One region of the Actinomadura luteofluorescens genome, then DNA from elsewhere that is predicted to be linked to it. Evidence: riboswitches for the same ligand, from Rfam matches in the RefSeq annotation. Region 1 holds a riboswitch; each other region holds the start of a gene.
What was found. Region 1 has a riboswitch for thiamine pyrophosphate ahead of BJY14_RS20525 (purine-cytosine permease family protein). Riboswitches for the same ligand answer to the same signal wherever they lie in the genome.

Region 1 (2,192 bases):
CTCCGGACCGCCGTAGATCTTGGTGCACATCTGGTCCTTGGGGACGGGTGCGAAGGGTTCCTTCACCTTGGTGAGCGCCGCGCAGGCGCCGGCCGCCTCGGGATGGTCGCCGCCGGGCGGTTCGCAGGTCAGCCGCCAGGTCTTGGCGGGCGCCTCCTTGGAGGCCTTGACCTGCACGGTGAGTGTGTCCGCCGGTGAGCCGGACGGCTGCAGGGACGTCGTGCCCGAAGGCCCTCCGGCGGAGTTTCCGTTTGCCTGTTCGTCGCCGCAGGCGGCCGTGGACAGGAGCATGGCCAGCCCGGGCGCTGCGAAAAGGAGCGTCCGATACCGCATGCGTGATTCGACGCAGGGGGGCTTCGCGCGGTTCCATGGGGGGTGTGATGAATTTCGGGGAAGACGTACCGGCCGTTGTCGCCGCGGACGTTCCGCAGGACGGCTACCTGCTGGACGTCCGGGAACAGGACGAGTGGGACGCGGGCCACGCGCCCGCGGCGGTCCACATCCCCATGCGCCAGCTCGGCGACCGCGCCGGGGAGGTCCCGCGCGACCGGGAGGTCTACGTGATCTGCCGTTCCGGGGCGCGGTCCGCGCAGGTCACGTCCGCGCTGAACCAGGCGGGGTGGCTGGCGAGGAACGTCGACGACGGCATGCACGGGTGGGCCGGCGCCGGGCGCCCGATGGAGGGCGCGGGGGACGGCCCGCCCTATGTCGCCTGATCGGGCGGACGCCGAGTGATCTGACCCGGATGCCCTCTTTTGGGGGATGACGGGCGGTTGTACGATCGGGCCTGACCGATAACCGCGGGAGCTCGGGCCAGAGCCGGGCTGAGAGGGCGGCCTCCGAGGCGTCGCCGACCGCATGAACCTGTCCGGGTAATGCCGGCGTAGGGAGTGTGCGTCCCGTGACGTCCGATGTCGAAAAGCGCCCTGAGGGCGAGCGCGCCCGCGACGAGGTCCCCTTCACCCTCGACGAGCCCGCCCCCAAGGTCCTCGGATTCTGGGACCAGAGCGCCTTCTGGGGGAACCTCGGCGTCAGCCTCCTGGCCTTCTCCGGCGCCTACACCGTCCTCGCGCCGGACGCCGACGGCCGGCCGACGATCTCGATCATGGCGGGCATCGTCGCGATGGCCGTCGGGACGGCCCTCGGCGGGCTGATGCTCGGGCTCGCCGCCGTGCCCGGGGCGCGCACCGGGCAGCCCGCGATGGTGCTGCTGCGCGGCCTGTTCGGGGCGCGGCTGTCGTACGCGCCGACCGTCCTCAACATCGCCCAGCTGATCGGGTGGGGGACGTTCGAGCTGATCGTCATCGCCGACGCCGCCCGCGAGCTGTGGGACGGCGTCCCGCGCTGGGGCTACGTGGTCGCCGCCGGCGCGATCACGACCGTGCTGACGGTCTGGCCGCTCGGCTCGGTGCGGCTGCTGCGCCGCTACGTGACCGTCGCGGTGGCGATCGCGCTCGTGTACTTCTACGTCCGGCTCGTCCAGGAGCCGCTGCCCGACCTGACGCAGGGCTCGTGGGGCGGGTTCTGGCTCGGCGCCGACGCCGCGCTGGCCGTGTCGATCTCCTGGGTCCCGGTCGCCGCCGACTACACCCGGCACGCGCGCACCGAGCGCGGGGCGTTCGGAGCCGCGGCCGTCGGCTACTCCGTCACGCAGATCGTCGCCTACGTCCTCGGGCTGCTCGCGCTGGCGCTGGTCGCGGGCGATTCGGAAAGGATCTTCGACCCGTTCCTCGGCGCCTCGCTGGGCGTGGTGTTCTTCGCGGTGTTCGTGCTGCGGGAGGCCGACCAGTCGTTCGCCGACACCTACTCCACGGCGGTGTCGATCCAGAACCTGTTCCCCCGGGCCGACCGCCGGGTGCTGAGCGTGGCGCTCGGCATCGGCATCACCGTGCTCGCGCTGGTCCTGGACATCGGTGACTACGCGGGCTTCCTGTCGCTGATCGGGTCGGTGTTCGTGCCGATGCTCGGCGTGCTCGCCGCCGACTTCTTCCTCGGCCGCCGCCGGGCGGGCGGATGGGACGTCTCGCGGACCGCGCCGTCCCGCTGGGGCATGATCGCGGCATGGGCGGCGGGGTTCGTCGTCTACCAGCTCGTCAACCCGGGAACGGTCGCCCGCTGGGCCGGGTTCTGGTCGGACGTCCGGGACGCGCTGCACTTCACGCCGCAGACGTGGATGAGCGCCTCGCTGCTGT
Region 2 (2,192 bases), 4.9 Mb from region 1:
TTCCGCGTCATGCTCGCAGCGCTGGCGGCCGGCGCGGCCCTCGTACTGGCGACCCGTCCCGGCAGCGGACTGTTCGAGCCGGACGAGGCCCGCCAGGTCCTGCCGCTCTCCGGCGGCGGCTGCCTGCTCGCCGGCCTGGCCGCCGTCCTCTGGGCGGCCCGGATCCACCGGACCCGCCTCATCGTGACCATCGGCGAGAAGGGGGTGGCCCTGCGCCGCGGCAGGCGAAGGGCGGCCGTCCCGGCCGCCGCCGTGGAAGCGATGGGGATCAGGTGGCCCGTCGGCGACCCCGTCTGGACGCTCTGGCTCGACCCGGAGCAGGCGCCGGGCGTCGAGACCGTCGCCGAAGTCGACGGAAGGGCGGTGACCCTGCTGAACAGCGGGTCGCTCCCGTCCGGGTGGCTCCCGGCCGTGCGGAGCGCGGCCGCGGACGCCCTCGGCGCCGCCTGGCGCGTCGTCGACGACGAGGGCGAGGAGGTGCCGCCGCCCGCCGACGGCGCCCTGGCCCGGGCCCGCCACCTCGTCGTGGACGACAGGGGCCGGTACCGCGACCGGCGCGGCGGCACGGTCCTCGCGGTGGCCTGCCGCCGGCGCGGCAGCCGGACCACCGTGCTGCGCGACCCCCACGCCGCCGCGCTGCTGGTGGTCCGCGGCCCGTCCCGGCTGCCGGGCCGCGACCGCGTGCGCGTCCTCGACGCGGCCGGCCGCCCCCTCGGGTTCGTGCGCGGCCCGCGCGAGCCGTCCTTCCACACCGCCGGCGGGATGCTCCTCGGCAGCACCCGCGCGACCGGCGACGGCCACGTCGTCACCGGCATCGACGGCCGCCGCTCGGCCACGCTGCGGATCGGCGGCGGTGACGGCGGCGACGCCGAGGCCCGGGTCGAGCTGGAGCGATCGCCGTCCGCCCCGGACCCCCTGCGCACCCTGGTCCTGGCCCTGCCCGCCGCGCTCCGCGCGGGCGCGTTCTAGCCCATGGCCGGCGGTTGCGGCAACCGGGGCGGCCCGGGTTAACGTCGTGGCGACAGATCGCGGGGGCCCGGCGAACCGGGCTGAGATAGCGGCTGGGACGGCCGCTGACCGCATGAACCTGACCGGGTAATGCCGGCGTAGGGAGAGATCGAGTCGTCATGACCGAACCTGTGGTTCCAGCTGCCCGCAAGACCTACCTCCAGGGCTCGCGCCCGGATGTCCGGGTCCCGATGCGGGAGGTGCCGCTGACCAGCGGCGACGTCGTCGTCCTGTACGACACGTCCGGGCCGTACACCGATCCTGGGAAGGAGACCGACGTACGCAGGGGCCTGCCGCCGCTGCGGGAGTCCTGGATCGCCGAGCGCGGCGACACCGCCCCCTACGAGGGGCGGGCGGCGCGCCCCGAGGACGACGGGCGCCGCTCGTCGCCCCCCGCGGGCGCGGGCGGCCTCCCCCTGGCCGACGGCGAGGACGCCCTGCCGAGGCGGCCGCGGCGCGCCACCGGCGGCGCGGTCACGCAGCGCGCCCACGCGCGGCGCGGGGAGATCACGCCGGAGATGGAGTTCGCCGCGCTGCGCGAGGGCGTGTCCCCGGAGTTCGTCCGGGACGAGCTGGCCGCCGGGCGCGCGGTGCTGCCCGCCAACGTCAACCATCCCGAGATCGAGCCGATGGTGATCGGGCGCAACTTCCTGGTGAAGGTCAACGCCAACATCGGCAACTCGGCCGTCGCGTCCTCGATCGAGGACGAGGTCGAGAAGATGACGTGGGCGACCCGCTGGGGCGCCGACACGATCATGGACCTGTCGACGGGCCGCGACATCCACACCACGCGCGAGTGGATCCTGCGCAACTCGCCCGTGCCGGTCGGGACCGTCCCGCTGTACCAGGCGGTCGAGAAGGTCGGCGGCGACCCGGCGGAGCTCACCTACGAGGTCTTCCGCGACACCGTGATCGAGCAGGCGGAGCAGGGCGTGGACTACATGACCGTCCACGCCGGGGTGCTGCTGTCCTACGTGCCGCTGACGGCGCGGCGCAAGACCGGGATCGTGTCGCGGGGCGGATCGATCATGGCGGCGTGGTGCCTGGCGCACCACGAGGAGAACTTCCTCTACACCCGCTTCGAGGAGCTGTGCGAGATCTTCGCCGCCTACGACGTGACCTGGTCGCTCGGGGACGGGCTGCGTCCCGGCTCCATCGCGGACGCCAACGACGAGGCCCAGTTC
Region 3 (2,192 bases), 2.8 Mb from region 1:
GGACCGCCATGCTGGGCGCCCCGCCCGTTCCCATGATCAGCCGCGAGCCGAGCTCCTCGCCCGCGATGACCAGTCCGTCGGTGTCGTTCATCCTCAGCCTCCCTGGACCGCGGTCAGCACTTCGATGCGGTCGGCGTCCCGCAGGGGCGTGGCCTCCCACTGCGAGCGCCGGACGACCTCGTCGTTCAGCGCCGCGGCCACGCCCGTCGCCGCGGCCGTGACGGACGCGACGACCTCGGCCACGCTCGCGCCGTCGGGCAGCTCGCGCGGCTCACCGTTGACGATCACCTTCATGCGCTCACCTCGGGGGAGAAGCGGTCGGGGGCGAACGGCCCGGCGACCTCGGGGACGGGCCCGTCCAGCAGCATCGCGGACAGGATGTCGGCGCTCACGGGCGTGAGCAGGATGCCGTTGCGGAAGTGCCCCGTGCCCACGAGCAGCCCGGGCAGCGCGGTCGGCCCCATCACGGGCGCGTTGTCGGGGGAGCCGGGCCGCAGCCCGGCGGTGACCTCCGCGAACTCCAGCTCGGTGATGCCCGGCAGCAGCTCGCGGGCGTCGCGCAGCAGCTCCCAGAGCCCGCCGGCGGTGACCCGCGTGTCGAAGCCCAGCTCCTCCTGCGTGGCGCCGAGGACGATCTCGCCGTCCGCGCGCGGCACCAGGTAGACCGACGAGCCCCGGACGAGGCCGCGGGTCGGGCGCCGCAGGAAGGGCGCGCGGGTGCGCAGCCGGATCACCTGGCCCTTGACCGGGCGGACGGGTGGAACGGTCCCGGGAGGCAGGCCGCCGAGGTCGCCCGACCACGGCCCCGCGGCCAGCAGCACCCGGTCCGCGCGGATCACGGTGCCGTCGTCCAGGCCCACGCCGGCGGCGGCGTCGTTCTCGACGACGAGGCGCTCGGCCCGCCGCCGCACGAGCCGGACCCCCAGCCGCTCGCACGCCGCCAGCAGCGCCGGGGCGAGCCTGCGGGGGTCGACCGAGCCGTCCTCGGGGGCGAGCAGGCCGCCGCGCACGCCGGGCGCGAGCATCGGCTCCAGCCGCCGGCACTCGCGGCGGGTGAGCGCCTCGACGGGGATGCCCAGGCTCTCCTGGAAGCGGCGCAGGTCGTCCAGGTGCCGCAGGTCGTCGGAGTCGAACGCGACCTCGATGATCCCGTCGGTGCGGTAGCCGGTCTCCAGGCCGGTCAGTTCCTCCAGTTCGGCGACGAACGCGCCGTACCGGTCGCGGGAGGCGAGGCCGAGTCGCAGCAGCGGCTCCTCGCCGTAGGTCAGCTCGCTGACCGGGGTGAGCATGCCCGCCGCCACCGAGGAGGCCCCGGACGCGGGCGCGGGGTCGACGAGGGTGACGGCGGCCCCGCCGGCGGCGGTGCGCCAGGCGGTGGCGAGGCCGACCACCCCGGCGCCGATGATGACGATCTGCATGCGCGCTCCCTTCGCCGGCATGATCCGGATCAGGTCGTGGCGGTCGGCGGCCCGTTCAGCCGCCCTCTCAGCCCGGTCGCACCGGACTCCCGCGCTCTGTGCTGTTCTGCTGTGCCGTTCTGCTGGCCCCCACCTTACGACCTCGGGGAACCGGGCAACTGCCTGGACACCTGTCCACTCCCGGATCGCCGCCCGTTAGGGTGACCTCCATGGAGAGGGTCATCGTCGTGGGTGGCGGGCTGGCCGGCGTGCGCGCCGTGGAGGCCCTGCGGAGCAAGGGGTACGAGGGCGCGCTGACCCTCGTGTCGGCGGAGCGGCACCGGCCCTACGACCGGCCGCCGCTGTCGAAGGCCGTCCTCGCGGGCGAGTCCGACGACACGACCGTGGACGCCGACTGGGACGCGCTGCGCTGCGAGCTGCTGCTCGGCGAGCGCGCCACCGGCCTGCGGCTGGACGGGCCCGGACGCGGCGGAACGGTGGCGTCCACGGCGGGCGGGCTGCCCTTCGACGGGCTGGTGATCGCGACCGGCGCCGCCCCGATCACGCTGCCGGGGGAGGGGCGCCAGCATGTGCTGCGCACGATCGACGAGGCGCGCGACCTGCGCGCCCGGCTCACCCCCGGCGCCCGCATCGTGATCGTCGGCGCGGGCTGGATCGGCGCCGAGGTCGCCACCGCCGCGGCCCGCCGGGGCTGCGCTGTCACCGTCGTGGAGGCGGCCGACACCCCGCTGGCGGGCGCGCTCGGCCCCGAGGCCGGCGCGCTCACCGCCCCCT

Region 2: linked by a shared signal. The riboswitch ahead of thiC (phosphomethylpyrimidine synthase ThiC) and the one ahead of BJY14_RS20525 (purine-cytosine permease family protein) in region 1 are both predicted to bind thiamine pyrophosphate.
Region 3: linked by a shared signal. The riboswitch ahead of thiO (glycine oxidase ThiO) and the one ahead of BJY14_RS20525 (purine-cytosine permease family protein) in region 1 are both predicted to bind thiamine pyrophosphate.

What each region holds. Positions count from the first base shown of each region.
Region 1 is NZ_JACCBA010000001.1:4,434,775-4,436,966, reverse strand. Features, by position in the region: gene BJY14_RS20535 (SSI family serine proteinase inhibitor) at 1-177, opposite strand, end outside; gene BJY14_RS20530 (rhodanese-like domain-containing protein) at 381-716, shown strand; TPP riboswitch at 791-907, shown strand; gene BJY14_RS20525 (purine-cytosine permease family protein) at 902-2,192, shown strand, end outside.
Region 2 is NZ_JACCBA010000001.1:9,344,099-9,346,290, reverse strand. Features, by position in the region: gene BJY14_RS42945 (hypothetical protein) at 10-969, shown strand; TPP riboswitch at 1,019-1,132, shown strand; gene thiC (phosphomethylpyrimidine synthase ThiC) at 1,128-2,192, shown strand, end outside.
Region 3 is NZ_JACCBA010000001.1:1,605,244-1,607,435, reverse strand. Features, by position in the region: gene BJY14_RS07180 (thiazole synthase) at 1-91, opposite strand, end outside; gene thiS (sulfur carrier protein ThiS) at 94-294, opposite strand; gene thiO (glycine oxidase ThiO) at 291-1,418, opposite strand; TPP riboswitch at 1,408-1,521, opposite strand; gene BJY14_RS07165 (NAD(P)/FAD-dependent oxidoreductase) at 1,628-2,192, shown strand, end outside.